3 regions of the Peribacillus sp. NPDC076916 genome follow, and region 2 is predicted to be linked to each of the others. Evidence: riboswitches for the same ligand, from Rfam matches in the RefSeq annotation. Region 2 holds a riboswitch; each other region holds the start of a gene.
The links. A riboswitch is a leader RNA that binds a small molecule or an ion and turns the genes downstream of it on or off. The one in region 2 is predicted to bind S-adenosylmethionine.
Positions count from the first base shown of each region.

Region 1 (11,012 bases), on a different contig from region 2:
GAGAAAATTTGCAAAAAATATGACATTTAAAGGAATAAAATGGAGAAAAATGGTTTTTGGTAGAAATATTCTCTGAATATATTCTTATAGTAATATTTGGAATGTATGTAAATTGAACCAAATGAATAAAAGTGCAAAAAAACATGGCATAAAGTGCAAAAAAACGTGGCGTAAAGTGCAAAATATTTTGTCTAGTAAGGGCGTTTTTTTTGTTTATTTGTTGAATATTGCGTTTTATAAATTTGGCATGAAAATTGCATATATTCAGAAAAGGAATTCGAATTGTAAATTAGATCTATTTGAAAGTCTATGAAATAGGAAAATTTATTAAATGGATTTCCCATATATGAAAGCGCTTATATAGAAAGGGATGAAAATTATGATACCAAAACAAGAACATGACATCGTTCAACATCCTCCCCAGCAAGAAGGACAAGAACTAAAACGCGGTTTAAAATCCCGCCATTTAACGATGATTTCCATTGGCGGGGCTATTGGCACCGGTCTGTTTCTTAGCAGCGGGGCAGCCATCCATACAGCTGGGCCAGGCGGCGCATTACTTGCATATGCCTTAGTTGGGGCAATGGTTTACTTTGTGATGACGAGCTTAGGGGAACTGGCAGCCTTTATGCCGACAAGCGGCTCATTCAGTACTTATGGAACGAAATTCGTCGATCCGGCATTTGGCTTTGCCTTGGGATGGACGTATTGGTTCAATTGGTCGATGACGATAGCGGCAGAGTTGGCAGCCTCGACAATGATCATGAAATTCTGGTTTCCGAATAGTCCATCATTGTTATGGAGTTCATCATTCTTGGTGCTCATTTTCCTTTTGAATTATTTATCCGTTAAAGGATATGGTGAAGGGGAATATTGGTTTTCCTTCATAAAGGTTACAGCCATCGTTATTTTTATAATCGTCGGGCTTCTAATGATCGTCGGCATTATGGGCGGCGAAGCAGTAGGTTTTAAAAACTTCACCGTCGATGACGCTCCTTTCCCGGGTGGGTTCATGGGTGTCTTCATCGTGTTCATAGCGGCTGGCTTTTCTTTTCAAGGTACCGAAATTGTTGGTGTGGCTGCCGGGGAAAGTGAAGATCCTGCACGGAATATACCGAAGGCCATTAAGAGTGTCTTCTGGAGAATCTTGCTTTTTTACGTATTTGCAATATTTGTTATAGGGCTGCTTATCCCTTATACGAACTCAAGTTTACAAGGTGATAACGTCATGGTAAGCCCATTCACGCTCATTTTTGAAAAGGCTGGAGTGGCCTTTGCCGCTTCGCTTATGAATGCCGTCATTTTAACCGCGGTATTATCTGCAGGTAACTCAAGCCTATATGCATCAACGCGTATGTTATACTCAATGGCAAAAGATGGACAAGCACCGCGCATTTTTGCAAAACTTAATAAACGCGGAGTACCGGTTGCAGGCATGATTTTGACATGTTCCATCGGCATGCTGGCCTTTTTGGCCTCCATTTTCGGGGATGGTAAAGTGTATATTTGGTTAATGAATGCCATTGGAATTACAGGATTTATCTTTTGGCTCGGCATTTCCATCAGCCATTACCGTTTCCGGAAAGCATTCATCGCTCAAGGCCATTCATTGGAGAAGCTGCCATATAAGGCATTATGGTTTCCGATTGGACCGATCTTTGCCATTTTAATTGGCATGATCGTCATCCTGTCCCAAAATATCCAAGCATTTTTCTCAGACCAAATCGATTGGGGCAGTGTTATAGCTGCATACCTGGGAATCCCGCTTTTCCTTGGACTATGGTTTGGCTATAAACTGGTAAGAAAAACTAAATTCGTTAAAATTGATGAAGTAGAATTTGATTTTGACAAAAAATATGAATGAACAAGCTTAAAGTAAAATCAGCCGGACAATGTAGTTTTAAATTGTCCGGCTTTTACTTGTTTTCTATAGGCTCATTAACAACAGCCAGGAAGCTGATTCCTGGCTGTTTATTTTTTTGAATGGATATTTATACAAAAATGACAGGCGGTGTTATATGATAATCGTAAACTCTGCATAATTGCATGTACAGAACGACGGGGAAAGCTTTTACTATTTCCAATGGAAAGGGAAGGTGTACGGCTGATGACATTATTGACTCATTTAAAAGTATTGGACTTTTCAACGTTACTGCCAGGCCCATTTGCCACTTTGATGCTAGCGGATTTAGGAGCGGATGTTTTGAAGGTAGAGAGGCCGGGAGCAACGGATTCATGGGGTGTGAACCAATATCTTAACAGATCGAAAAAGTCGATCACACTTGATTTGAAACAATCTGAGTCAATCGAATCCGTAAAAAATCTAGTGAAGGAATACGATATCGTCATTGAACAGTTCCGTCCAGGTGTCATGGAACGCCTAGGGCTGGGATATGAGGCATTAAAATGGATCAATCCGAAGCTGATTTACTGTTCCATCACGGGCTTCGGCCAGACCGGTCCCTATAAAGACCGACCGGGACATGATATCAATTATATTTCGATTGCGGGATTATCTGGCTATTCCGGTACAAAAAAGGACGGCCCGGCAAAAAACGGAACCCAAATAGCAGATCTTGCCGGAGGATCTCTGCATGCTGTTATCGGTATATTATCTGCAGTCATTCACCGGGAAAGAACGGGATTCGGCCAAGCAATCGACATCAGCATGACCGACTGCAGTTTTGCGTTGAATGCCATCTCCGCCCCCCTGAATTTACAGGGGGGCCTCGAGCTTGAACCAGAAAAACTGATGTTGAACGGAGGATCCTTTTATGACTTTTACGAAACGAAGGATGGACGCTATTTTTCGGTAGGAAGCCTAGAGCCCCCTTTTCGAAAAGCATTATGTGAAGCGATTGGTGCACCCGAATTGTATGACTTGAGCACCAAAAGTGATGAAGAAAGCGGAATCAGGTTTAAAACGGCCGTCCGACTGGCTTTCCTTGAACGGGATTTTCATGAATGGCAGGAAATATTCGCTGATTTCGAAGCCTGCGCAGAACCAGTTCTGACCTTCACTGAAGCGGCCGAACACCCCCAATTGAAGGAGAGGGGAATGATCGTCGAGGTACCGGACGGAAAAGGAAATGTCCAGAAGCAAATCGCATGCCCGATCAAAACATCGGTTTTCACCCCTGAATATAAACATGCAGGCTTGAGGCCAGGACAAAACAACGAAGAAATTCTTCACACCCCCAATCGTTAATGAAGATGTTAAGGCTATCACTTTTCCGAGTTTTTTCGGAAGGGAGGTAGCCTGTTTCTTTGAATTAAGCTGGAGTCAGGCCTAAAAACCTGGAAACAACCCGGATTAAGCAGAAGGTGAACAATAGCACTTGTGGTAAGCGATATATCACTACTGTGAAAATTTACTAGTTATAACGAATGTGGGCAGGGTATCAGAGTAGCATCTGATAAGAAATTGCTCAGGTAAGGAGGGTTGCATAAACATGTTTGGTCTCTCTGATATCATTAAATTTCTATTTTCCTTTTTTTTGATCATGCCGATCGTTACGCTGATACATTTGAGCGGGCATATTTTTTTTGTCACGATCTTTGGGGGATCAGAAAAGAAAATCTTGATCGGTTGTGGCAATAAACTGTTTGCCTTTCGGAACATGGAGGTGAGGAAATATTATTTTTGGAATGGGACTTGCGAGTTCAAGGGATTGAAACATGATAATCGATTGACGAATACGCTGATCTATTTAGGAGGGGCTATCTTTAATTTAGTCAGCATGCTGATCATCTATAGCTTAGTGTATCAGGATATCCTGGACAGCTCGGTGATCTGGTATCAATTCATCTATTTTTCTTTCTATGTTATGTTCTTCTCGTTGTTTCCGATGTATTTCTCGGACGGGTCGCCTAGTGATGGGAAGGCCGCGGAATTGGCCTTGAGGAACAAGCTGGAAGATAGGGTGACGGATGATATATTTGTGAAGAAAATGGATGATGATGAAAGCTGCAAGTAAAAAAGGGACGTGCTGGTGGCCGTTCTTTTTTGTTTGTTCTCGGATTTAGGGATGAATGTCTTTTACGCTTTTATTATAAACCTAATCGGCACGCTTATATTGATGCCGATTAGGTTGTTCGAACGGATTAAAGTCTCCGCAAAAAAATCATTTCCAAACTTCTTTTGCTACATCAACGACGAATTTCAGCTTTTCCCATTGTTGTTCTTCGGTCAGCTTGTTGCCGTGATGGGTGGAGGCGAACCCGCATTGCGGACTTAAGCATAATTGTTCGAGAGGAACGAAGTGCGAGGCTTCTTCAATGCGTGCCTTAACAGCTTCCTTGTCTTCGATTTCTCCATTTTTTGAAGTAACGACACCCAGTACGACCCGTGCACCGCCATTTTGAATGTATTCTAATGGCTTGAAATCCCCTGAGCGTTGATCATCATATTCCAAGAAAAACCCATCCACTGTTTCTTTTGCCAATAAAGTTGGGGCGATACGGGCATAGCTTCCTTCAAACGCCCAAGTCGACTGGTAGTTCCCACGACATAGGTGTGTAGTGACGACAAGGTCTTCTGGTTTGCCTTCCAATGCGCCATTAATTACGCGAAGTGCAAGATCGATTAACTGTTCCCTCGTATATTTTCCATCTTTGAACTGGAAATCCGGAGCTGAAAGTCTGGCAATATATACATCATCCAATTGAAGATAACGCACACCTGCATCATAAAAGGCTTTCAAAGCATGCTGATATGCTTTAATGATATCATTTGCATAGTCTTCAATATCAGGGTAGATGTCTTCATTATGAATGCCTACAGCAAATAATTGATTCGGACTGGGAATGGTTTGCTTGGCAATGGCGCGTCCGTTCACGATTTTGTTCAATTCAATGAAGTCACCAATGAAAGGATGTTCAGGGTTGAATGAAACCTTCCCGGTATTGCGAACGTTATATCTCTCTGTTTCCACACCATCGAACGTGAGCCCTTTTTCAGTCACATATCCCTCGATTCCATTTAAATGTTCGAGGAAGTCAAAGTGCCACCATGTTCGTCTGAACTCACCGTCCGTCACGGCCTCCAATCCAACTTCAATTTGTTTTTCGACAATCCGATTGATTTCTTCGGTTTCAACTTCACCAAGCCGCTCTGCTGAAATGGTACCTTCCTTAAATTGCTTTCTGGCAATATGTAAACGTTCTGGTCTTAATAAACTTCCGACGTGATCGGCCCTGAATGGTGCTTTCGTTAATGTGATGGACATGTTGCATTCCTTCTTTCCTTTTAAAAATAAAACACCTCTTCTTAAAAATAAGAAGAGGTGTTGGCAACCAAGCTATATACTCTTCTTATCTTCAAGTTTTTACACTTCTGGAATTAGCACAGTACATGATCAGTCTGTTGCTGAGGTATCAAAGGGCCAGTCCCTCCACCTCTCTGGATAAGAGTTGTCTATTAAATTAATTATGACTATACAGGTAGTTTTTATAAAGGTCAAGGGTTGAAGGTGCAAGATTTTGAATATACCGATTATTGTTCTGTGTTACTACATCAGGGAACCCGGCATATGCTATAACCGAAGATTCATATGAGCGGCAGGAGGGGAATGCAAGGATGAATACATTCAGTCCATTCAAAAATGGCATAACGATAACTTTAACTGAAGCCATGATAGAGAAAATCATAAGAAGTAAATCATATGGTCAGGATATTAAAATCGAAATTACGCCAAAACATATCGTGCTTTCCGGAACGACGGAAGTGAAAAAAATGATGTTTAAGAAAAACGTAGCTTTCCGGATTACATTAAAACCGGTATCTGTGGAAAAAAGAACGATTTTATTTGAATTAGTGGAAATGGAACCAATTGACAGGAAATTCATCAACCAAAGGATATTTAACAGACCGCCATTTTTTGAATTTGAAAAAAGAACGATCAAAATGAATGTTAACGCCTGGAAAATCGTGAGGAAAATTCCCGTTGGCACAATTAAATCGTTTGAACTCGTCGAAGGTGCATTGAAAATAAAACTTACTTTATGATCGAGTTTACATACATCCTTAGCCGAAAACTATAAAGGGAGTGCCAGGTATGATAGTGTTATGGTGATATGGGTCATGAAAAAAATGTGTTTGATAAATCAAGCTCTTTAAAATATACTAAATGACTTGAAGTTTTGAGTTTTTCTGGGAATGAGGAGGATAATGATGGATCAGAAGATTTTGCCTGCTTCAGCAAGCATGAAGGATTTCGAAAGATTTTTAGAAAGTTCCTATGAAATAGGTGTGTTTCTTGATTTGCATATATCACAATTGAAAAACGTAAGTATGATGGCAAAGCAGCATAATAAGAAAATGATATACCATGTCGATTTGATCCATGGCATAAGAAGTGATGAGTACGCGACAGAATTCATTTGTCAGGAATATAATCCATATGGGCTGATTTCGACTAAATCAAACGTTATATTGAAGGCGAAGCAAAAGGGGGTCATTGCCATCCAACGAATCTTTTTAATAGATTCACATGCACTTGAGAAAAGTTATAAGCTGGTGCAGAAAACCAAGCCGGATTATATCGAAGTATTGCCGGGCGCCATGCCATGGATGATAAAAGAAGTGAAGGAACGGTTGCAGACACCGATTTTTGCAGGCGGCCTCATACGTACTTCGGATGAAGTCCTGAACGCCCTTGATGCTGGAGCGTCATCAATTACCACTTCCAAAACTGAATTATGGGATATCGTTTAATAGGGGAAATTAAAAAAAACACAGAAAAATAGATTAATTCTTTACAAAATATTGACAGCGTTTTCATAACCTAGTATATTTTACTGTACAAGTTAATATATGTGACGGAGACTAGGAGATTCACAACAGATCTATTCATAATTTATTTTATGAAGATAGTTCTGCTGTGGATCTCCTTTTATTTGTTGGCATGGTTTAAAAATTTATCAGGGGAGGGGTTTATTCATGACTCCATTTTGGGGAGAAGTGTTAGGTACGATGATATTAGTTTTATTCGGAGCAGGCATTGGGGCTGGTTCATCCTTAAAGGGATCCTATGCAAAAGATGCCGGCTGGATCGTTATCACGATTGCGTGGGGATTGGCTGTTACCATGGGTGTTTTTGCAGTGGGTTCCATAAGCGGGGCGCACTTAAACCCGGCAGTCACAGTGGGGTTTGCCATTATTGGGGAATTTCCTTGGAGTGATGTGCCCGGTTACATCGTTGCCCAAATGATTGGCGCAATCCTTGGAGCAACTCTAGTATTCCTGCACTATTTGCCACACTGGAAAGCTACGGATGATCCAGGAGCGAAGCTTGGTGTGTTCGCGACATCACCTGCAATCCCGCACACATTTTCAAATCTATTAAGTGAGATGATTGGAACTTTCATCCTTATTCTTGGTTTATTATTTATAGGTGCCAATCATTTTACAGAGGGTCTAAACCCATTCGCAGTCGGGTTATTGATTGTCGTGATCGGGATGTCACTTGGGGGAACGACAGGATACGCAATTAACCCGGCCCGCGATCTGGGGCCGCGCATCGCTCACTTTTTGCTGCCGATACCGGGCAAGGGCAATTCGAATTGGGGCTATTCATGGATTCCGGTCGTTGGACCGATTATTGGGGGTTCACTTGGTGCCGTTTGTTATAAAGCGTTCTTTATGGGAGAAATAACAGCAGGATTTTGGTCTGTTTTGGGTGCAAGCCTGGTACTATTGATATTAGCCTATGCATTTGGTAAAAAACAGTCACATGAAATGGAAAGCAGAAATATTGCCAGTTAATTAAAAGGAGGGGCATACACAATGGAAAAATACATTTTATCATTAGATCAAGGAACAACGAGTTCGCGGGCGATTTTATTTAACGAAAAGGGGGAAATCGTCCATTCCTCCCAAAAGGAATTCACACAGCATTTCCCTAAACCAGGCTGGGTCGAGCATAACGCCAATGAGATTTGGGGATCGATCCTGGCAGTCATTGCCGGTGTACTATCTGAATCCGGTGTAAAGCCTGAGCAAATTGCCGGGATCGGCATCACCAATCAGCGTGAAACGGCAGTCGTTTGGGATAAGGAAACAGGTACCCCTGTCTATAATGCGATTGTATGGCAGTCCAGGCAAACAAGTGAAATCTGTGATGATTTGAAGGAAAAGGGACTTAATGATCTATTCCGGGATAAAACGGGATTATTGATAGATGCTTATTTTTCCGGAACGAAAGTGAAATGGATCCTCGATAATGTCGAAGGGGCCCGGCAAAAGGCGGATGAAGGCAAGCTGTTATTCGGTACCATCGATACTTGGCTGATCTGGAAGCTATCAGGAGGCAAGGCTCATGTAACGGACTATTCGAATGCATCCCGGACATTGATGTATAATATCCATGAACTGAAATGGGATGAAGAACTGCTCGAGATATTGACTGTACCAAAATCGATGCTGCCGGAAGTGAGGCCTTCCTCTGAAGAATATGCACGTACGATCGAATATCATTTCTTCGGCCAATCGATTCCGATCGCCGGGGCAGCCGGTGATCAGCAGGCAGCATTATTCGGCCAAGCCTGCTTTAATGAAGGAATGGCTAAAAATACGTATGGAACAGGCTGTTTCATGCTCATGAATACAGGAGACAAGGCTGTCAGTTCCGAACACGGACTATTGACGACACTTGCCTGGGGACTGAATGGGAAGGTCGAATATGCATTGGAAGGCAGCATATTCGTCGCGGGCTCCGCAATCCAATGGCTGCGCGATGGCCTGCGGATGCTTCATGATGCCAAGGACAGCGAAGCCTATGCAAAACGGGTGGAAAGTACGGATGGAGTATATGTGGTACCGGCTTTTGTAGGACTTGGAACTCCATATTGGGACAGCGAAGTGCGGGGAGCCGTTTTTGGTTTGACGCGCGGCACATCCAAAGAACATTTCATTCGTGCCACACTTGAATCACTGGCATATCAAACGAAGGATGTCCTTGATGCAATGGAGGCGGATTCAGGAATCGAGCTCCAGACATTAAGAGTGGATGGCGGGGCAGTCAAGAATGACTTCCTGATGCAATTCCAAAGCGACTTATTACGGGTGCCCGTCGAGAGGCCGACCATAAACGAAACTACAGCATTAGGTGCTGCATACTTAGCTGGGCTTGCTGTCGGGTATTGGAAGGATCAAGAAGAAATCTCCCGGCAATGGGCGGTAGACAAAACCTTTAAACACTCCATGGAAGAGCAAGATAGTGAAAAATTATATGAAGGCTGGAAAAAAGCTGTACATGCCGCTATGGCATTTAAATAAAAAACGAGGTGTATTCTTTCTCAAACGAGCTGGAGTATGCTATAATGAAATCAAGTTAATAACTCGGCCGGAGAACAGGAGAGACCATGAATGCGTTATCGTTAATTCGATAATGTCATTTATGGTCTCTTTTTTGTTTTCAATGGCAGATTAGGGATATTAATATCTATATAAACTATGTGAACAAATGAACCAATTGAATATAATGACCGAATTCACGAGTAAATAGCGTGAATTCACGAGTAAAGCGCACGAACTCACGAGTAAATAGCGTGAATTCACGAGTAAACCGAGCAAATTCACGAGTAAACGCAGAATTTACGAGTAAAGCGCACGAACTCACGAGTAAACCGAGCAAATTCACGAGTAAAGCGAACGAACTCACGAGTAAATAGCGTGAACTCACGAGTAAACCGAGCGAATTCACGAGTAAAGCGCACGAACTCACGAGAAAACCGTGCGAATTCACGAGTAAATAGTGTGAATTCACGAGTAAAGTGTACGAACTCACGAGAAAACCGAGCGAATTCACGAGTAAACGGTTCGAATTCACGAGTAAACGCAGAATTCACGAGAAAACCGTGTGAATTCACGAGTAAAGCGCACGAACTCACGAGTAAATAGCGTGAACTCACGAGAAAACCGTGCGAATTCACGAGTAAATAGTGTGAATTCACGAGTAAAGCGCACGAATTCACGAGTAAACGCAGAATTCACGAAAAAATAGAATGCAATACTTAAAGGAGGAGTCAGGCATGAGGTTTTCAAATATATATCGGGAAGAAACGATCGAACTTCTGAAAAAAGAGAAATATGATGTGGTTGTCATTGGCGGGGGAATTACCGGTGCAGGTATCGCCCTGGATGCAACGACCCGTGGAATGAAAGTGGCTTTGGTTGAAATGCAGGACTTTGCAGCAGGGACTTCAAGCCGCTCGACAAAACTTGTTCATGGCGGATTGCGGTATTTAAAGCAATTTGAAATAAAAATGGTTGCCGAGGTTGGTAAAGAGCGGGAAATCGTTTATGAAAATGGACCGCATGTTACCACACCGGAATGGATGCTGTTACCGATGCACAAAGGTGGCACCTTCGGGAAATTCAGTACTTCCATTGGCCTTCGGGTATATGATTTCCTTGCGGGGGTTAAAAAAGCTGAACGCAGGAAAATGCTTTCGGCGGAGGAAACGCTAAAGCGGGAGCCGCTCGTTAAGAAAGAGGGACTGAAGGGCGGAGGCTATTATGTTGAATACCGGACAGATGATGCACGTCTGACAATCGAAGTGATGAAGGCGGCTGTCGATAAAGGTGCAACACCGATAAATTATACAAAAGTGGAAAAATTGTTATATGACAATGGCAAGGTGAACGGCGTCCAAGTTGCCGATTCACTATCAGGTGATTCTTATGAAATATACGCAGACAAAGTTATTAATGCAGCAGGTCCATGGGTCGATTCCATTCGTGAAAAGGACCAATCGAAAAAAGGGAAAACGCTGAAGTTATCCAAGGGTGTTCATGTGGTCATCGATCAATCGAAATTCCCGTTGAAGCAGGCGCTTTATTTTGATACGCCTGATGGCCGGATGATTTTTGCCATCCCGAGAGCCGGTAAGGCTTATGTAGGGACTACGGACACTTTTTATGATGGTGATCCTGCAGTGCCGACCGTTACGTCCGAAGACCGTGCCTATTTATTAAAGTCGATACATTATATGTTTCCAGAAGTGAACAT
Region 1 covers NZ_JBNNIU010000004.1:17,111-28,122, reverse strand. Annotated here, with positions in the region: gene ACQKFG_RS13755 (amino acid permease) at 380-1,864, shown strand; gene ACQKFG_RS13750 (CaiB/BaiF CoA transferase family protein) at 2,108-3,208, shown strand; gene ACQKFG_RS13745 (hypothetical protein) at 3,453-3,977, shown strand; gene ACQKFG_RS13740 (5-methyltetrahydropteroyltriglutamate--homocysteine S-methyltransferase) at 4,125-5,228, opposite strand; SAM riboswitch class I at 5,311-5,412, opposite strand; gene ACQKFG_RS13735 (hypothetical protein) at 5,579-6,007, shown strand; gene ACQKFG_RS13730 (glycerol-3-phosphate responsive antiterminator) at 6,173-6,715, shown strand; gene ACQKFG_RS13725 (MIP/aquaporin family protein) at 6,941-7,765, shown strand; gene glpK (glycerol kinase GlpK) at 7,787-9,277, shown strand; gene ACQKFG_RS13715 (hypothetical protein) at 9,577-9,954, opposite strand; gene ACQKFG_RS13710 (glycerol-3-phosphate dehydrogenase/oxidase) at 10,033-11,012, shown strand, end outside.
Region 1: it holds a riboswitch for S-adenosylmethionine, as region 2 does, so the genes downstream of both, ACQKFG_RS13740 (5-methyltetrahydropteroyltriglutamate--homocysteine S-methyltransferase) here and ACQKFG_RS09995 (methionine ABC transporter ATP-binding protein) in region 2, are expected to answer to the same signal.

Region 2 (11,012 bases):
GCACCACATTCGGTGATTCGGACTTTGGCGTGGTCGGTCTCTTGATCCTAAGCGTCATGAAACTTTTAGGATTATCCTAAACTGTTATACTGATAAGGTAAAGAAACAAAAATAAATGAATGAATGAAACCAACAGCCTAAGATCTTTATAGATAATGGGCTGTTGGCATTTTCATATCATTCGGATTTTTGAGGTGATTTGCATGACCAACAAAGCAATTGTGCTCGATTTGGATGGCACGACATTGAACGAAAGAAATACTGTGAACGAGACGCTGGAACAATACATAGGCGAACTCAGGGAAAGAGGGAAGCTGATTTTCATTGCAACAGGAAGGACGCTTGAAGAAATGAGGGACGTTTTGCCGTCCGGCATGGAAGTAGATGGAGTGGTGACTGCCAATGGAATGTCCGTATTCATCGGAAAGAAGCAGATAGCCGAACACGCCCTGCCGCTGGATCTTGTGGGAGAATTGGTAGCCAAAGCAGGAGCGGAAGAGATTTTTTACGAAGTTCATCCGAACGATGGAACACGGATGGCATTACTTAAAGATAAAGACTATATGGTTAAACAAGGTTTGATGCCAAAGCCTGAGACAGTCGATGAAAATGAATGGCTATCAAGACAGGATGCAGTGGAAGAAAAAATAAGATGGTCAGAACAACTGGATATAAGCAGCGTAGCCAAAATCTACTTCTTCAGTAATGAAATGAATGCGATTCGAAAATGGAAAGCGGAGTTGGGGGAAATCAAGCAGTACAATGCCTTTACCACAGCTTCCTCCACCCATCATAATGTAGAAGTGACCGTGGAAGGCATCACAAAAGCAACAGGCGTTCAACTTCTGCTGAAGCATTTCCAGCTAGCGCCGGAAAATATCCTGGCAGTAGGCGATGGCGAAAATGACCTCCCGCTATTCCAACTCGCCGGACATTGCGTTGCCATGAAAAACGCCACAGACCTGGTCAAAGAACAGGCCGATGAAGTGACGGAGCATTCATATCGAGAAGATGGACTGTATCGCTTTTTAAAGGGAATGTTTCACTAAGATAACCTGGAAGGCAAAAGATGATCCAATTATGTTTGTGGAATTTGAATGTTGATTGGATGCATTTAGAGTCAGACGATCGGAAGCAAAAAAACATCAGGGGGATTTCACATCCCCCTGATGTTTTTTGTTTATCCATTTATCCTATTTATTCCCTGGAGCAGGTTGGTCGACCCCTTTAATTCTATGGCTATGCCCATCTTCTTCCGTTGTGTAAAAATCGTAATAGTGAACGTGCATTCCATTTCCAACCGGAATGGGTGGTCCCGAATAAGCCTTATAATAATGGGTATGTCCATCCTCAAATAACACATATCCTTCAGTATAATGAATATGTTCTCCCTCTTGTGATGGAATTGGCGGGGAAGTTACATCTAAACATTGATGGACATGGCCGTCCGCTACGGAAGTATAATCAACAGATCCATGATTATGATGTGGTACGAACCCTGATACAAAATCATCTTTTCCTACTTTATTCAATCTCTTCACCCCTTGTATAAACAAACGTTTTATAAACCATATGAAATAAGAAGATTCATAACGTCAAATTTATGTAAAGGGGATTAACACGTGAAAAACCACAATACATGAACGTAAATCCAGAGTTAAAAGCGCTTTAAGTGCCAGGTGGGATCAGTTTAAATGATAAAATAGAAAGACTAATGAATTGAAGGAGGCTTATCATCTTGGAAGCCAAATGTGTTAAATTCTATGAATTCGGGAATCCGCAAAAGGTTTTAAAAGTTGAAAATAAGTGTATTCAAAAACCTTTCGAAGGGGAGGTCCTCGTTCGGATGACTACAAGTCCCATTAACCCGTCTGATTTGCTGCCCATTCGCGGTGCATATTCCCACCGAATTCCCTTGCCTTCCATACCCGGTTATGAAGGGGTCGGCATTGTAGAAGAGGTGGGTCCTTCAGTTTCGAACGAGCTGATAGGCAAGCGTGTTCTGCCTTTGCGCGGTGAAGGGACCTGGCAGGAATATGTTAAAACATCTGCGGATCTGGCCATCGTCATTCCCGATTCGATCGAGGATCATATTGCAGCACAATTATATATAAATCCGATAACCGCATGGCTAATCTGTACAGAAGTATTGGCATTGAAACCGGATGATGTATTACTTGTAAATGCTTGCGGATCTTCCATTGGCCGTATCTTTGCCCAGTTATCCAAGATACTTGGATTTAAGCTGGTTGCTGTAACGAGAAACAGTAAGTATACGGAGGAACTGCTTAAACTTGGTGCTTCATATGTGATCGATACGTCCCGATCATCCTTGCATGATACCGTGATGGAATGGACGAATGGGCGCGGAGCGAAAGCGGCCATAGATTCAGTGGGCGGCATCGATGGTTCAGAGCTAGCTTTTTGTGTTCGGCCTAATGGCATCTTATTAACGATCGGCCTTTTATCAGGACAGTCTGTAAATTGGGCGGAAATTTCACAAAGGACAAAAGTGGATGTTAAAATGTTTCATCTTCGGCATTGGAATCAGCAGGCTTCCGTACAAACTTGGCATGAAACGTTTAACCTTTTGATGGGTTTCATTAATGATAAAAGATTGAAGTTCATGATGCCGGGTTCCTACTACAGCCTTCAAGGTGTGCAAGAAGCCATTCAAGTCGCTAGCAATGGAGGGAAGATTTTCTTAAACAACTGATTTCGCATGAGTCATGCATCTTGGAGCTCTTCCAATAGGTTCCTAAGGTAAATGGAAATGGCCCCTGATAATATGAAATTACTTGATTACCTGTAAGGTGCTAGTTTAGAATGCGGAATAGAACATGTTGCTACATGATACGACTTTGGAGGAACTACTTATGAAAACAATATATGTGAATGCTACATTTTTTACTATGGACAAGGAAAATCAAATCTTTGAAAACGGCATGATGATTGTACAAGATGATACCATATCCTACGTCGGCCAGCATGATGAACAACAATTGGCTGATGCAGACCAAGTGGTCAACCTTGGCGGGAAATGGATCATGCCAGGCCTTGTGAATGCCCATTCGCATATTGTAATGACCCTTTTACGCGGTATCGGGGACGATATGCTGCTGAAGCCATGGCTTGAAACGAAAATATGGCCACTTGAAAGCCAGTTTACAACGGAAATCGCTTCTGTAAGCACTCAGCTTGGCATTATGGAAATGATGAAATCAGGAACCACGACATTTTCGGATATGTTTAATCCTAATGGAATAGATGCAGGTGCTGTCATGGAGACAATAGGCGAAACAGGAATGCGCGGAGCCTTCTCCTACACGATCTTCAGCTTGGGTACCGAAAAAGACCAAAAAGCGAACCTCATGGGGGCAGAAATGTTTTCAAAAAACTATAAAACGTTTGCCGATGGCCGCCTGACTGCCATGGTCGCACCACATAGCCCTTATGCCTGCACACCTGAAGCGATCATGGAAAGTGCACGGATTGCAAAAGAGAATGATTTGATGGTGCACATCCACGTATCGGAAACGGACTTTGAAATCCTCGACATCGAAAAACGTTACGGATCCCGTCCTGTCGAGCACCTTCGCCGTCTAGGTCTGTTCGACCAGCCTACCGTGATGGCACACGGTGTGGTTCTTAATGACGAAGAGCGGGCGATACTAAAACAGCATGATGTTCGCGTAGCCCACAATCCAATCAGTAACCTGAAGCTCGGATCTGGAATTGCCGATGTCGTCAGCCTTCTTGATGCAGGCATTAAAGTGGGAGTGGCAACTGATGGCGTCGCCTCCAATAACAACTTCGATATGTTCGAGGAAATGAGGACAGCTGCATTATTGCAAAAAGGAATCTATAAGGATGCCACTAAATTCCCTGCCCAAACAGCACTCGCCATGGCCACAAGAATGGGCGCAGAAGCGATAGGCATGAGCCATACAGGATCACTGGAAGCTGGTAAAAAAGCAGATTTCATCACCATTTACCCATATGACAAAGAACATCTGCAGCCGCTGAGTGAAGCCTATTCGCACCTGCTCTATGCAGCACGCGGAAATGATGTATGTGATGTGTACATCGATGGCAAAATGGTCGTGAAAGAAAGGCACTGCTTAACGATCGATGAAGAAAAAGTAATCGCCGAATCGAATCGCCTGCAAGGTACACTATCACGTTAACCTGATGGGAAAACAAACGGATGCACAGAAAAAGGAGCTGCCATTTGCAGCTCCTTCTTTTTATGGACTCAATGATGAAGATGTGGGAGGACCAGTAAGGAATAGTACGCAGCGAATGGCCGTCAAAAAGGAATGACCGCTAGTATTGTAGAATAAATTGTAACTAACACTCTGAAATCCGTCCTGAGTCCAGGTTCTGGAAATATGGAAACAAAGTAGGTATGCAAAAACGGTTAAATACAAAAAAATGCTGCTGACCGCAAAATATTAACCAACTTGATAAAAAATCTTTGCCACCATGGATCATGAATTTCACCAATAATTGAAAAAGGAGGACAAGATGAATGGATGGTGAATCTTCATTATTAAAAGAACAGTTGTATCAACTGGAGGAGAAATTGTTAAAGTCTGAAGTCCGTAAATCTCCAGAAGAGCTTTCATTATTATTGAAAGATGATTTCTTTGAGTTCGGCAGTTCGGGTAACATATGGTCAAAAAACGATTTTATGGGGCAAGAGGGAGCCGGAGCGGTGAAGATGACACTAAGTCAATTTGATATGCATCCATTGTCTGAGGATACCGTTTTAACGACGTACCGGATTTTTGATGAAGATAAAGTGGAACATACCTTAAGGAGTTCAATCTGGAAATGTACGAATGGAAGATGGCAAATGTTTTTTCATCAAGGCACAAAAACGAAAGGGCCCCGCTAAGCCTATTATTTATGAAAAAGAAAAAAATTAATATCATAAAAATGCGTAAGTAAAATGAGATTTGATTTTTGAAAAAACTATTTCACTAAAATGATAGGGGTGGGTGAAGCTGATCTTTCGTACCATTGATACCGATAAAGATAAAGAGATTATCATTAAATTCAGGAAAGATTCCTATGTTGTAAGTTTTGGATCTGAAGATGGTTTTGGAGATGAGAATACATATCTGCAACGAATGAAAGAACGGATCCGCAAATTTCCGGATGGACAGGTGATCATTGAAAAGGACCAAGAACCGATTGGCCAAATGGAACTTCAAATTCGTGAGTATGAAGGAATGGAAATCGGCTATGTGAATCTTATTTATCTTATTCCCGATTACCGCAGTAAAGGCCTTGGCAAGGAATTGGTTCGCTACGCAGAAAACTTTTTCAGGCAATTTAATGTATCCGAATATCATTTAAGGGTTTCTCCGGATAATGGAAGGGCGATTCGTTTATATACGAATTCAGGCATGAAGAAGATAAGCGAAGAAAATGAAAAATACCTTGTATGGAGAATGAGCAAATCAATTTGAAGTTATGTCAATATAATTAAAAGTTATCAATTCACTATACTATAAAAATATCTAGCGTGAGGAAAAATACGGTTGACTTTAGAGAAATTAGAATATATAGTGAAGGACATAATTAAATATAACGTTAATTCTTATCAAGAGATGTGGAGGGACTTGGCCCTATGATACCTCGGCAGCGGGTTTTTACTTTTGTAAAAATACTGTGCTAATTCCAACGGACGAAAGTTTGAAAGATAAGAAGGAGCTTTTCTTAGATAATTAATTTAAGAGTTTACTCTTTTTGATGTCTAAAAGAGGCCTCTTCTGTCTGATGACGGAAGAGGCCTCTTTTGTTTATTCAAAATGTATATGGTTATTTGGAGAATTGGTGCAATTACTCGTAAGTTTGGCAGATTTACTCGTGAGTTTCACGCATTTACTCGTGAATTTGGCAGATTTACTCGTGAGTTTCACGCATTTACTCGTGAATTCCAAAAATTTAACCCTATCATTATGAAACTTGGCAAAGCTCTTCTCTAGATAATGAATTGGTACAAATAAACAGCATGGGGGGAGATTGGATGATTGAGTTTCAACATGTCAAAAAGGTTTATCAAACAAAGAAACAGACTGTCGAGGCTTTGAAGGGCATCAATTTGACAGTGGAAAAGGGGGATATATTCGGTGTAGTCGGTTATAGCGGGGCCGGGAAGAGTACGTTGATCCGGTTGGTCAATTTGCTTGAACATCCTTCAGGTGGTTCAGTGATTGTTGGGGGCAAGGATTTAACCAAATTGAACCCGAAGGAATTGCGGGCAGAAAAGAAAAAAATCGGGATGATCTTTCAGCATTTCAATTTGCTGAACTCAAAGACCGTTTTTGATAATATCGCCATGCCGTTGATTTTATCGGGAATCCCCGGTAAAGAAATCAAAAAGCGGGTAGGCGAGCTGTTGGAGTTCGTTGGCTTATCGAGCAAAGCAAAGAGTTATCCGGAACAATTATCCGGCGGTCAAAAGCAGCGGATCGGCATTGCGAGAGCATTGGCTACCAATCCATCGATCTTATTGTGTGATGAAGCTACCTCGGCATTGGATCCACAAACAACTAGTGCCGTTCTTCAGCTCTTAAAGAAAATCAATAAAGAATACAATATCACCATTCTGCTAATCACTCATGAGATGTCTGTCATTAGGGAAATTTGCAATAAGGTAGCAGTCATGGAGGGCGGATGCGTCGTTGAACAAGGTTCGGTTTTCGAAGTTTTTGCGAAGCCGCAAACGGATATTGCAAAAAACTTCGTAAGAACGGTCATACATGACGAAATTCCACAAAGTTTCCTAAAAAGCATAGGGTCCCATATCCCGATTATTTGGAAAATTAATTTTATTGGGACTACTTCGGGTACTCCTTTACTTTCAACGATCTCGAAGAAATATGATGTTCATTTAAGTGTTTTATCAGCCAATATTTCTGAAATTCAGGAAACGCCTTTCGGGAATTTGATCATCGAAGTGACCGGGAACAAAAATGAGGTGGACAAAGCTTATCAATATATTAAAGATGAGGGGATTCTCGTCCAGGAGGTGCAGATTTAATGGGTAATACGCTTTGGGGAATGGAAATAACGGCAGATCAGCTGTCGACAGCTTTCGGTGACACACTTTATATGGTAGCCATCTCATTGGTATTTTCCGGATTGATTGGGCTTCCGCTCGGTATCCTGCTTGTCATTACAAGAAAAGGTCACATCCTGGAGAATAAATGGGTCTTTAATGTATTGAACCCGATCATCAATATATTGCGGTCGGTTCCTTTCATCATCTTGCTTGTAGCACTTATTCCGTTTACAAGAATGATTGTAGGCAGTGCAATCGGAACGAATGCGGCGATTGTTCCGTTAATCTTTTACGCGGCTCCTTATATTGCCCGGCTTGTGGAGAACTCCCTGTTGGAAGTGGACAAAGGGATCATCGAGGCAGCTCAGGCGATGGGGGCGACGACATGGCAAATCATTTACCGCTTTTTGATTCCCGAGGGACTTAGTTCGTTGATCCTTACATTTACAACAGCGACAATCGGGCTTGTTGGTTCTACGGCCATGGCAGGTGCCGTCGGTGCAGGCGGGGTCGGAGATCTAGCTTTGGCTTATGGTTATCAAAGGTTCGATACGATGACGATGATTGTCACAGTGGCGGCGCTCGTGATCATCGTTCAATTATTGCAATCCACTGGGAATTTCGTTTCAAGAAAAATCAGAAGAAGATAAACATAACAGGAGGCAGGAGAAATGAAGAAAATCTTATTAACGATCATCGTATTGGCATTGGCCATCGTGTCAGCAGCATGTGGGAAAAAAGAAGGTGCATCAGGCGGTTCGGATGATGTGAAAACAGTGAAAGTCGGTGTCAGCAGCGGGGATACGAGAACATGGGAATACATTGTCGATATAGCGAAAGAGGAAGGGCTTAATATCGAACTGGTCACTTTCAATGATTATATCCAACCAAACCTTGCGTTAAGTGAAGGTGAAATCGATGCCAATTCATTCCAAACAGTCGCTTACTTCGATGAATTCGTTCAAGATCAAAACCTGAAATTAGAGGCCATCGGGTCGACTGTCATTGCGCCTATGGGCCTTTATTCGAAAAAACATAAAAGTCTTAAGGATCTTCCGGATGGTGCTACGATTGCCGTTCCGAATGAAGCGACAAACTTCGGCCGTGCACTGCTCCTTCTTCAGGAAGCCGGATTGATTACATTGAAAGAGGAATTCAATGGATCGGGATCATTGGAAATCATTAAGGATAATCCGAAAAAATTGAAAATCCAGCCTGTTGCTGCCGGCAATACGCCTCGTCTATTGGATGATGCCGATGCTTCAGCCATCAATAATAACTTTGCCGTCGAAGCGGGCCTTACTTTAAAAGATTCATTATTCCATGAAAGTAAAACGGCGAAACCATATATTAATATCATTGCAGTTAAAAAGGGCAATGCCGATCGTCCTGAGCTGCAAAAATTAGTGGAGCTTTATCAATCGAAAAAAGTGGAAGCGTTCATTGAAAAAACGTTTAAAGGAAACACCATTCCTGCTTATGTTTCTGTAGATGAATTAGTCAATTACCAGGATGCTTGGACAAAACCAGCTAATGAAAAATAATGCTTGAGAACAAGTGCCGGATGGATTCAAGATGCCTATCCGGCTCCTTAAACCAAAAAGGGGAGATACGAATATGGCGAGAGAATTAGTGCAGAAGCGGCATCAGCAGATCATTGAAGATCATATCGACCTTCATTCCAAATTATATATCGAAACGAGTCAGGCCATTCATGCCAAACCCGAGATTGGGAATCAAGAATTCTTCGCTTCGGATACATTAACCGGAATACTTCGGAATGAAGGATTTGAAGTGACCCGCAATATTGCCGGACATGAAACAGGATTCATCGCTAAAAAAACCTCTTCAAAGAAAGGTCCCACAATTGCCTTTTTAGCCGAGTATGATGCATTGCCGGGTTTAGGTCATGCTTGCGGCCATAATATCATCGGCACAACGAGTGTTGCAGCTGGCATTTCCTTGGCTCAAGTACTGGAGGAAACGGGCGGAGAGGTCATTGTTTTCGGAACACCGGCAGAAGAGGGCGGGCCGAATGGAAGCGCAAAAGGCAGTTTTGTGAAGCACAGTCTATTTGATGGGGTGGATGCGGCCATCCTTATCCATCCTGCCGGGAAAACGGGTGTCACAAGTCCGTTTCTGGCTGTCGACCCCCTTGATTTTCATTTTTACGGGAAGTCAGCGCATGCAGCAGCTGCGCCTGAAGAAGGCGTGAATGCACTTGACGCGGTGATTCAGCTGTTCAATGGCATTAATGCTTTGCGCCAGCAGCTCCCAGCCGAGGTCAAAATCCACGGAATCATCACCAATGGCGGGGAAGCGCCTAACATCATTCCTGAATATGCTTCCGCCAGATTTTACATTAGAGCCACAACATGGAAACTTTGCCAAGAAGTGTCCAAAAAAATACGTGCTGTTGCTGAAGGTGCAGCACTTGCCACAGGAAGTAACGTAAAAGTTGAACGCTTCCAAAATGAAGTGCTCGATTTTGTCATTAATCCAGTCCTGGATGAACTGTTAAAAGAAGAACTGGCTCAATTAGGGGAAGCGGTGGCTCCCCGAAAAGAGAGCGGCTATGGTTCGACGGATGCAGGTAATGTAAGCCATGTAGTGCCGACAGCACATCCTTACATAAAAATTGGCCATGATGAGCTGATTGCCCATACGAATGAATTCCGCGACTGTGCCAAATCTCCTGCTGGAGACAAAGCCATCCTGACCGGAGCAAAAGCCCTTGCACTTACAGGGTATAAATTGATTTCGGATCAAGACCTGTTGGATAAAGTGAAAGCAGCATTTCATGAAGCGAAGCAAAAATAAATAAGATGCAGGAAAAAAATTATTGACTGCGGATTACAGAGTTAGTATCATTAAAAATAACAATACCTAGTAATTAAATAGGAATTATAAGTTAATTGACCGGATAACCGGAGACTTTTCTTTCATGTAAAGAGGTGTCTCCGGTTTTTTTGAATGGGCAAGCAGAAAGATTATCTTTCAATACGTATAAAAAAGGAGGATTTAACTTGGGGATATTATTACGTAAAGCGATTGAGAAAAAAAGAAACTTCCTGATAAACAAGTTAATTAACGAGGGGGTTTATAAAAAGAATGACAGCCATCTATTTGAATTGACTTTAACCGATTTAGAGAATGAATATATGAAAATAAGTAAAATCGGGGAGAAGGAATCCGACGATCATTCCCCCTGTCTAAGGATACATTTCATATAATATCAGAATAAAAGGAGAGGGAGAAATGAGGAAGGGCGTAGAAGAAAGGCGGAAGGCATTGATCTATAAACTGATGATCCATACTGTAAATAAGAGTTTGGAACAGTTGATGAAGTTAACTTTAAAAGAATTGGAAACAGAGTATAAAAAGGTTCAAAATGACTGTCATCCCCATAGTGATGCGGGTTCGATACATTGGATCAATGCAAAACGGCATTAGGCCGAAGTTCATGATCCATAAAAAATTTCATCATTTTGCTAACGGCTTTCTGTGCTGATTCTGCATGATAGTTTGAGCTGTAAGGGTCGCTGAATCCGTGTTTTCCATTGAATTTATGAATTTCGACATTCTGTATTTCTAAAGCTGAAATTAACTCGTCCACATTAAATGAAGGCTCTTCCAGTGGGAAAAATAGCAATGCAGGGCATTGTGGTGCTAACTCTGCATAATTCCTAATACGCGAACCGTAGTATCCAACTATTCCATCGACACATTCTTCCTCACTGCACAGCCATGCTACAGTTGCCCCCGCACTGAATCCAAGGATAAAAATCTTTTGGTATTCATCTTTAATATCCGATAATATATCCTTTATTTTATGTAAAGCGCCCGTGAAACCTACGTTCTCCATAAAATGCCGATACGCAGCCTCCTCTTGGGAATAATCAAAAGGAGTCTCCCGTTCTAACAAATCCGGACAAAT
Region 2 covers NZ_JBNNIU010000003.1:96,489-107,500, forward strand. Annotated here, with positions in the region: gene ACQKFG_RS09955 (PTS ascorbate transporter subunit IIC) at 1-80, shown strand, start outside; gene ACQKFG_RS09960 (HAD family hydrolase) at 204-1,049, shown strand; gene ACQKFG_RS09965 (YmaF family protein) at 1,194-1,532, opposite strand; gene ACQKFG_RS09970 (zinc-dependent alcohol dehydrogenase family protein) at 1,739-2,716, shown strand; gene ACQKFG_RS09975 (amidohydrolase family protein) at 2,877-4,187, shown strand; gene ACQKFG_RS09980 (hypothetical protein) at 4,192-4,323, shown strand; gene ACQKFG_RS09985 (DUF4440 domain-containing protein) at 4,532-4,900, shown strand; gene ACQKFG_RS09990 (GNAT family N-acetyltransferase) at 5,004-5,477, shown strand; SAM riboswitch class I at 5,606-5,717, shown strand; gene ACQKFG_RS09995 (methionine ABC transporter ATP-binding protein) at 6,038-7,054, shown strand; gene ACQKFG_RS10000 (methionine ABC transporter permease) at 7,075-7,725, shown strand; gene ACQKFG_RS10005 (MetQ/NlpA family ABC transporter substrate-binding protein) at 7,747-8,619, shown strand; gene ACQKFG_RS10010 (M20 family metallopeptidase) at 8,693-9,895, shown strand; gene ACQKFG_RS10015 (Fur-regulated basic protein FbpA) at 10,102-10,308, shown strand; gene ACQKFG_RS10020 (Fur-regulated basic protein FbpA) at 10,334-10,528, shown strand; gene ACQKFG_RS10025 (dienelactone hydrolase family protein) at 10,509-11,012, opposite strand, start outside.

Region 3 (9,611 bases), on a different contig from region 2:
TCATAAAGGTTTTTTTCAATATCAATAAAGGCATCTGCAATATAGCCATAGGCCTTTCCCCATGCCTCTATGATTTCAGCTGTGGCTGCGTCACCCAACACATCTTTAACTGCTTGAAGCAACGTTTCACCTACAACCGGATACTGTTCAGGCTTGACTCCTATGGCGCGATGTTTCTCAGTGACTCTTTTAATTACCGGCTTTATCTCTTCAAGGTTCGTAATATGTTCTCCTGCAGCATAGACAGCATATCCCAAGGCCTCTTGTTTATTTCCTCTTTTTTGGTTCGTTTGGTTAAAAAGATTATACAAATCAGGAGCTTTTGAAAATAGTAATTCATAAAATCTCTTTCCTATTGGTTTACTATGTTCCTTGAGAACATGTGCTGTTTACTGAACGATTTCTATGGTCTTAGCATCAAGCATGTTAAAATTCCCTCCTCAAATCCCAGGGGTATTTACTGTAAATAGCATTCCTACTAAATATTGGAGTAACCATGATATTTTGGCACTGTTCACTTATCACTGTTACTTCCGCCATTTGGAGATTTGGAATCCCTTAAGATAATTCAAAGACACCATACCTATTAGTACGGTGTCTTTTGTTTTTTAGTATCCTTGTTAACTTAAACTGAACCTTTATATCAATAAGAACAAAGCTGCTGACCAGTAGCAGAGAAAAATGTTATAGGGTCCAATTGATAAGCAATCCTGCTTGTGCTAACCCACCACCGAAACCATATAATAAGATTTTCTCACCATGATTGAGCTTTCCTTCGCTTACTCCTTGATCTAAAGCTAATGGTATTGTTGCTGAGGAAGTATTTCCATACTCCACTAAGCTATATAATGTACGCTCAATTGGAAAACCGCTTCTATTACATATTGACTCAATCATTCTTAAATTTGCACTATGCGGAACAAACCAATCAACATCATTCAAATGAAAATCTGTATTTTTCATCACAGTTTGCATTCCTTTTGGAACAGTAGTAACAGCCCATTTATAAACCTCACGTCCATTTTGGACAAGGTTACCACTATTATTCAAGTCTTCACCATTTATACGTGTCGATAGGTTTGTACTATATAAATATTTTCCGCCTTCTCCTTCCGAATATAAATGTGACGAAATAAAACTTGGCTGTTTTTCATCATATTCTACAAGAACTGCTCCTCCACCATCTCCAAATAAAATACAAGTGGCTCGATCTTCATAGTCCATAATTTTAGATAAAGTATCAGCTCCAATAACAAGAACTTTCTTGTTTAAACCAGATGTTACTAATCCATTAGCTACATGCAGCCCATAAGTAAATCCTGCACAAGCAGCGTTTAAATCAATAGCTCCAGTATTCTTAATACCTAGCTTAGCTTGGACTAAAGAAGCTACACTAGGTGTGTTGAAATCAGGTGTAAATGTACAGACAATAATCATATCGACATCTTCGACAGATTTATCATACCGTTCCATTAAATCCTTTACAGCTTTATAACTTATATCACTAGTAAACTCTTCTTCATGTGCAATTCTTCGCTCTTTAATACCAGTACGTTTAACAATCCATTCATCATTGGTTTCAACCATTCTTTCTAAGTCCTTATTTGTTAACCTTTTTTCTGGAACATAAGAACCTATCGCAGTAATACGTGCTTTGGATTTGAACATAAAATAGCCACCTCGTGTTATGAATTGCATCAATTTTATAACTGATATTAATACCTGGTACTAATTATAAAGTAAAAAAAATCTTATGCAACTACCGGTCACTTTAAATCCATAAGAGAAAAAGAGCTGAACGACAAAGAACGATCGCTACTGATAATTAAGAAGATTCTGCTCCAAAATTAGTAAGGTATATCGTAGCCAGAACATCCTGTCGCGCGGAAGTGACGGGTGAACCCCTTTTGTCTACAAACTCAGTTATCTAAAGAGAAATCCGGTATTACCACTTTTAATTTCCTAACCGTAACGGTAACAATTGAAGTTTATTAATATTCATATCCTTTTCCGAATAAATAATATACCAAATATCCCAATAAATTAAATAAAGTAAATTCCATAATCCACCCATTATGTAATTATTTATAATGTTATTAAAAGGTAAATAAGGGCCCTGTAAAAATTTACAACTGTGGTCAATGTTTATACTCCAACAATGAGGGATCAAAAAGTCCTCCTGTCCCCATTTTAGCGTAAAAAAGAGTTCATTATTATTAAGTAAAATGATGAAGATGCGAAAATTCCATGAACCGCCCCTTCTTAAAAAGGAAAAAATCCTGTTGCATTCCAACAGGATTTTTATCAATCTTCAAAATTCACAATTATAGGATTTCTGTAGATTAACGGGACGAAACCATTTTAGTGTTTTTGTTTGTAATAGGTTACCGCGAGCGCAAGGGCCAGCACTGTTCCTTTGACGATATCCATCGCATAATACGGAACGGACATCATGATCAAACCGTTTTGAAGGATTCCAATCAAGACTGCACCGACAAAGGTTCCAAATGCATTCGGTTTTCCCGCTCCTAAAACGGAGGAACCAATGAAGGCTGCCGCAACGGCATCCATTAAATAGGGAGAACCTGAATTGATTTCCGAGGTCATGACTCTTGAAGCTAGGACAATCCCTCCGACTGCAGCTAATAGGGCTGAAAGCAGATAGGCAAGGATTTTGTATTTATTGACCGATATCCCGGAAAGTCTCGCCGCTTCCTTATTCCCCCCAATAATGTACATATAACGACCATGCTTCGTATAAGTCAAAAAGATATGGGTCGCAATCACAATGACTGCCATGATCAAGATTATCCATGGTACCTGGCCAATTTTGGCGAAAAATGGGCTGATCAGACCTGTTGCGAATGTCCCGTCGGGCATGACCATATTTTGCGAAACCGTTGCCCCTTTTGTATAAGTAAGGGCAATTCCCTGGATAATGAACATGGTAGCCAATGTCATCAGCATGTCGGGAATTCTCAATTTAACGATCATGAATGAATTCAAGGCCCCTACGACAAGTGAGGCGCCGATCGCAGCTAATATGGCGATTAATGTATCCTGCGAAAACCAGACGAACATTGATATGACGATGGCATTGGCCAATGATGCAACGGATCCTACGGAAAGGTCGAAGCCATCCACGGTCAGCGATATCGTAATGCCGATCGCAATGATGGTCACGATTGAAATGGAACGCAGGATGTTGATCAAATTATTCGTTTGAATGAAAGCTGGATTGGACACGGCAAAAATTCCAATCAGAATGATAATCGTCAATATTGTGCCGTATTTATAGAAAAAGTCGAAAAGTTCCGGCCTTTTTTTCGCTTTCGCTGTCTGTGTAACAGGAATGGGTATGCTCATCCTATTTTCCTCCTGTTGAATAGAATAGTAGTTCTTCTTCATTCGTTTTGCTAGTTTCTAATTCGATGACAGTGCTCCCGTCATATAACACATATGTCCGGTTGGTAATGCCCATGATTTCGGAAAGCTCGGATGATGCATAAATGACCGCTTTCCCATTCCTTGCAAGCTTTGCAATCAATTCGAATATATCCTTCTTGGCTCCAACATCGACCCCTTTCGTTGGTTCATCGAATATGTATACATCCGCATCGGCCATAAGCCATTTTCCGATGGCAACTTTTTGCTGGTTACCACCTGAAAGGTTTTCGACATTCGCTTCCCCTGAAGGAGTTTTAATGCCGAGACTTGCGATCATTTCCTTCGCCTTTTCCTTTTCCGCCTTACGATCCACGAAACTGAACGTCTTGCAGAATTTGCCGAGGCTGGCTGCAGTCAAGTTCGCCGAGACTGATTCCTGAACGAGGACCCCTTCTTTCCTGCGTTCCTCAGGTACAAGTGCCAGACCGCTTTTTACTGCTTCGTGCGGTGATTTCAAAGAAAGCTTACGACCATTCAGGACCACTTCCCCCGCTGTAATCGAAGTATGACCGAAAAGGGTTTTACAGAGCTCCGTTTTTCCCGCTCCGACTAACCCTGCCAAGCCGATTATCTCGCCTGCTTTAACATTCAGATTGACATTCTTGACTTTCTCGGCATCTGACAATCCGCTCACTTCCAGAATGACGTCTCCGATCGAAGCATTCACTTCTGGAAATTGGTCATCCATGGTTTTACCGAGCATATTCTCTACCACTTCGTTACGGGTCATGTCTTCCTTCTTTCGACAAGTGACACGCTCCCCATTTCTCATGATCGTAATTTCCTCACAGATTTCAAAAATCTCAGGCAGACGATGTGAAATGAAAATGATTCCCACGCCTTTTTGCTTTAATTCATTTACAATTCGAAAAAGTTCTGTCGTCTCCGTATGACTTAACGGAGCAGTTGGCTCATCGAGAATCAGGAATTTGCAATCTGTCGAAACGGCCCTTGCTATCAGGACCATCTGTTTTTCAGCCAAGGTAAGATCTCTTACCAGCTTTTTCGAAGGGACACGAATTTTCATATCTTCAAGAATATAAGAGGCTCGTTTGTGCAGCTCTTTCCATTGGATCCTCTGTTTTTTTCCCATGTTTTGGACCATATCGTTCAACATTACATTTTCGCCAACCGTTAAGTAAGGGATGAGGGCTGTATCCACTTCCTGATAAACAATTTGAATGCCTTGTTCCTGAGCCGCTTTTGGCGAGCGGATATCCCGCCTCATCCCATCAATGAAAATGTCACCTGAATAATGAACATGGGCTCCCGATAAAACTTTCATTAAAGTCGATTTTCCTGCTCCGTTTGCACCGACCAATGCGTGGGCTGTCCCTGATTGTACGGAAAAATCAACTTCACTCAGCGCCTTCACCCCTGGAAATTCAATCGAAATCCTCTTCATTTCTAGTTGCGTGCCCATGTCCATTCCCCCTTATTGAACAGACACTCCCTTCACTGGAAAGAGAGTGTCTCTTTTTACTTTTTATAATGATCTTTCAAAACTTTCATCCAATCTTCTTCAAATTCCGTAGATTCACCCCAGCCATCGACAATACCAGACAGATTTGCCATGTTTACCGCTTCTTTTGAAGCTTGGACTTGCTTTTGTGAAATAAGTGAAGCCTCTAAGTCATAGGTTTGCGGAGTATCTTCGCCCGCTAATTTTTTAGCCAATATCCTCATATTCACTGCACCGATCAGCTTGGGATCGACCGCTGCCGTGTAGGACCATGAGCTATCAGCCGATTGGATTTCCTGGAGATCTGCGTTAGATACATCAATACCATATATCTTCACTTCATCGCGGCCCGCTTCTTTAATCGCCCGGGCTGCACCGATGGCAAAGGCATCCCATGTTGCGAAAATGGCATCCAATTTACCTTTAGGGTATTTATTCAGCATTGCGGCTACAGCATTTTGTGTTTGAACCGAAGTATCAGCAGATGCCACCCCGAATCTTTCGACTTCTTTAATCCCAGGATTTTCTTTTAGTTTTTCCTGATAGACTGCATTTCTTCTTACCATTGGTGGGAAACCATCCACCCAAAGATAGGCAATTGCCGCTTCACCTTTCTGCTCTTTTAACAGTTTATCAAAAGCCAGTGTTGCCAACGCTTCATCATCCTGTGAGGTTAATGTCACGCCATCAATTTTAGATAGTTCGCCTATTGAATCGAACGTGACAACGCTTTTACCTGCATCAACCAACTTTTGAACGTCATTCACAGTTGCTGCATCATCACCATGGGAAATGATATACCCATCGTAATCTTCCTCCAAAGCCTGCGCTATCGCATCATGAAATTTAGCCGTATCACCATTGGCTGTATATGTATCCACTTGAAATCCCAGTGCTTCTCCTTCTTCCTTCGCCCCCGCCAGGTATTGGGCCGTATGATCATCACCGCCAATTTTACGGATCACTTTGATCTTGGCTCCATCCCCATCTGCAAATCTTTCCGGTACATTTTCAAATGATACTTTTTCTTCTTTCTTCGATTCTGTGGAACTCTGCCCAGTGGAGCACCCCGTTAAAAGCAAAGCCGAAGCGATGGCTGAAATGAATATTCCTTTAATAGACCTTCTCATCTTGTTTTCCCTCCATATTTTCAATTTAGTCTTATCAGTTTAGTTGGTGTAAATCCCAAAATAAAAACCTCTCTAATATAGAGAGGTTTAATCAGCTGTTTTGCAGACTTGTCCCTCTCTTATCTGTCAAAACATTTCTGTTTTGCAGGATTTAGCACCAATTCCTAATGGAACGGTTGCTGGGCATCTTAGGGCCAGTCCCTCCGCCACTCTTGATAAGAGATATATTGTGTTACGTTTTCGTAATTATCACTTTATAGGGATATAGTCATAAAGTCAATAGATTTTTGAATATTTGAAATGTTCCCTGATATTTTTTATTTTCTTTGAAGTTGGGCTAGACGCTTTTTCTCGATTTTTTCAAGCCTCTCCAACTGCCTTAATTTCACTTCGAACAAAGTGATCGGGTCACGGTAAACTTCCGGATTTTCTTTCATATGTTCCAATGCAGCCTGGTAGTCTTTTATCTCGGTCTGCGTTTGTTCAATCGTTTTTTGAAGTAAGGCAAATGAACTGCGATAGAAAAGTGAGATGTCCCGATCCAAAGATTTTTCAAACAATCCAAATTGGGTAAGGAAACGTTCCGTGATCATTTCTGCAACATCCAGGTAGTCTTCACTTTCCAGATATTTCTTATAACGATTGTACATATTGGCTTTATTTTGCGGTATCGCCCCAAACAGCTTCCCTGCTCCTTTAAGCAGCAATTGTGATGGAGTCCTGCGCAAAAGTATATTAACGTTTTCGATGCGGATACTGCTTGTCATCCGATCGGCATCACGGCGCCAGTCATCCAATACTCTGAAGTCACCTGCAAGCGTAATCCGTTCTTCTTTGTATAATTCATTGAATCCGGCACTCATCTCATCCATAAACTGCTGGCTTTGTGAGAACTCCATTTGGGAACTGGCAATCCAGTCTTGTAGAGAACGATAATATTGAGGCATGATCTTATCAGAAATGAAGTTTTGAATCCGCTCATTCATTTCTTCGTTTAACTGTACATGGACTTGGCTGAAATCACTGCTTTCCGTTAATGATTTAGAACAATCCTTCAGTAATTCAGGAATTTTAGTAGAAAGCTGATTTTTCACTTCATCCTTAAGCAGACGATACGACCTTATGATATTTTCACTTTTTTCTTTTTCCAAATCAGCCAGTTGATTGACCGCCCCATTCAGTTTGACTTCCATCTGTTCATTCCAAGAGATGGAATGCTCGCATTTCCGCTCATTGGCTGCCCGTTTTTCTAACAGATAAGATAAAGTTTTACGAATGAATGCAAGGATTTTCTCAGATCTTCTTTCCTTCCAATTCTCATCTTGGTAATTCGATTGAAGGAAGGCTGAAAGGTCCTTCAATTGTTGCTTGCTATCATAAAGTTTGGAGAAAGCGAATACTTTCGCATTCGGGAAATATGCATTCACTTTATCCCATGTTTCGTCTTCCATCCGGACTGCGACCTGATCACTGTATATCGTATCCATTTTATTTAATAAGAAATGAATCGGCAGTTTCGGAGCCATCATTTGAATTTCCAATAACAGATCCCGTTCGCTGCCGGTGAAAGGCGCCCGGGCGTCCAGGACGAACATCAGTCCATCACTGCCATGTAAATACCCTTGGAAATCGGATTCCACGCTTTTTTCCCCATTGAACCCCGGTGTATCCAATAATCGCAGACCATTATTTCTTAGGTAGTCACTTATGATTGTCACATCAACAATAGTCCCGCGCTGGCGGCGTGTTTCATCCAATTCAGCTAGCTCCATGACAACCTTTCTATCTGTATCGGTAATTTCAAGGATTTCCAAATCATCCCCGTCTTTGACACTGACTAAGGATGAATGATCTTCAGCAGCAATGCTCTCGCCAACAATTGACTGAATGAAGGATGTCTTGCCATTTCCTGTACTTCCTACAAGAAGAAGATTGAAATTTTCGGTATCCTTAAGCCCCTCGACCATCCATTTAAGCTTATTGCCAACCTTTAGATCATTATCTTCAGCCCACTGGATAATGGAATTGAACAGTTTCTCTCCCGCTTCAAGTCCGCCTCCTAATTTAGGCGATTTCACCAACAGGCTTTCTGCATCCTGAATGACCAGCGCATTGATCGTATCCGGGAAGATTTCATTCCAGGACAACGCGGATGCCGCCGCAAACAACGAGAGCTCCCCATCTGCGATTTTAAGCCAGTTTTCCAGTAACCTTGGCACGACAGGACTTAAATCTTTGATTAGGTGCGTTCCTTCTAAAAGACCTGCATATGCATCCCTGTAATAGACGGAAAGCTCATCCCATACATCAGCATGGTTCAATTCGATGGTATCTATCAAATTATTAATCACTCTTAGCCATTCGAAATAAGAATCCGTATATTTATAATTTTTCCAAAGGGCAACCGTCACTTTTTCGAAACGTTCCTGGTCAAGTGTGTATAGCGAACCAAGGACAGTTGAAAAATAATCCGGATCCATCGATTGGGCAACCCCCTGCTGGATATACGTCTTCAGCACATCGAACCAGCCCATTGATTCTGTACGGATACTTTCATTAGCCGCTAATACCACCGCACTGTTCCAATCCTTTTGTTCTTCAAAAAAGGCACGTGCGATTTCCGTGACATTCGGGTAATCCGGTTGAAACTCGACTGCTTCTTTCACGACTTTGGAAGCTAGGTCATTTCTCGATTCCACTATGTACAGGGAAAAAAGTTGCAAAAGAACCTCTGTTTTCAAGACCGCTTCATCCGTATCGACGGATTTATAGATATCCTCTGCGGTTGAGTACATTTCCAATTCAAAATAAGCATCAGCGATGTTTTTCTTCGCCCATGGACCAAGTTCACCTTCTATGTTCTCCCATTTAAAAATGGCTGCTTCATAGTCATGATGCTGAAAATATACTTCTCCTTGAGCAAATCGAATGGCGGTTAAATCCGCTATTTCCTTTTTTTGTTCCACGAGAAACATTTCACCCAAAGCTTGAATCGGGTGCTTCCTTGTATCCTCAACCATCGTTTCATAGTATTTTTTTCCGATCAGCCGTTCGTCCATCTTTATTCCCCCGATATATTTCATATTTTCAATTAAAGGAAAATCACTGATTCCATAAGCCTTCTAGTAGACCTAACTTCAATCTATAGGTTCCTTTAGTTAAAAAATCATTTACAAAACCTTAAAATATTATTTTAGCAAAACAATATGGTAACAACATGTCACCACTCTTACAATTTTAAAACAGAAACAAATGGAACTGTAATGTTTTTAATAAAACGATATAGAAATGTCATTTCCATATTCGAGAAAAAATGTTTTTTCTCGTTTTACCACATACCAGATAGAGGTGGGCGAATCATTCTTTATACCTCCAAATTACCAGAAGCCTGGCACTAAAGCAAAATCCCCCTGCCCCGTCCATTACTAAATCCCCATTTTTCCATTCATATAAAAAAGCAGTACCCTCATTCATAAAAGGTAACTGCTCTCTGATAAGCTCTGAACAGTCGTTGTCCTTTGACAAATTAGGATTATACCCCTGTACGCTTACGTTGGTTATTCGGCTTTTTG
Region 3 covers NZ_JBNNIU010000014.1:983-10,593, forward strand. Annotated here, with positions in the region: partial or broken gene hmpA (NO-inducible flavohemoprotein) at 1-425, opposite strand, end outside; gene ACQKFG_RS24095 (ketoacyl-ACP synthase III) at 685-1,668, opposite strand; gene ACQKFG_RS24100 (ABC transporter permease) at 2,362-3,366, opposite strand; gene ACQKFG_RS24105 (sugar ABC transporter ATP-binding protein) at 3,368-4,870, opposite strand; gene ACQKFG_RS24110 (sugar ABC transporter substrate-binding protein) at 4,927-6,039, opposite strand; SAM riboswitch class I at 6,156-6,261, opposite strand; gene ACQKFG_RS24115 (GTPase domain-containing protein) at 6,357-9,098, opposite strand; gene ACQKFG_RS24120 (hypothetical protein) at 9,572-9,611, opposite strand, start outside.
Region 3: it holds a riboswitch for S-adenosylmethionine, as region 2 does, so the genes downstream of both, ACQKFG_RS24110 (sugar ABC transporter substrate-binding protein) here and ACQKFG_RS09995 (methionine ABC transporter ATP-binding protein) in region 2, are expected to answer to the same signal.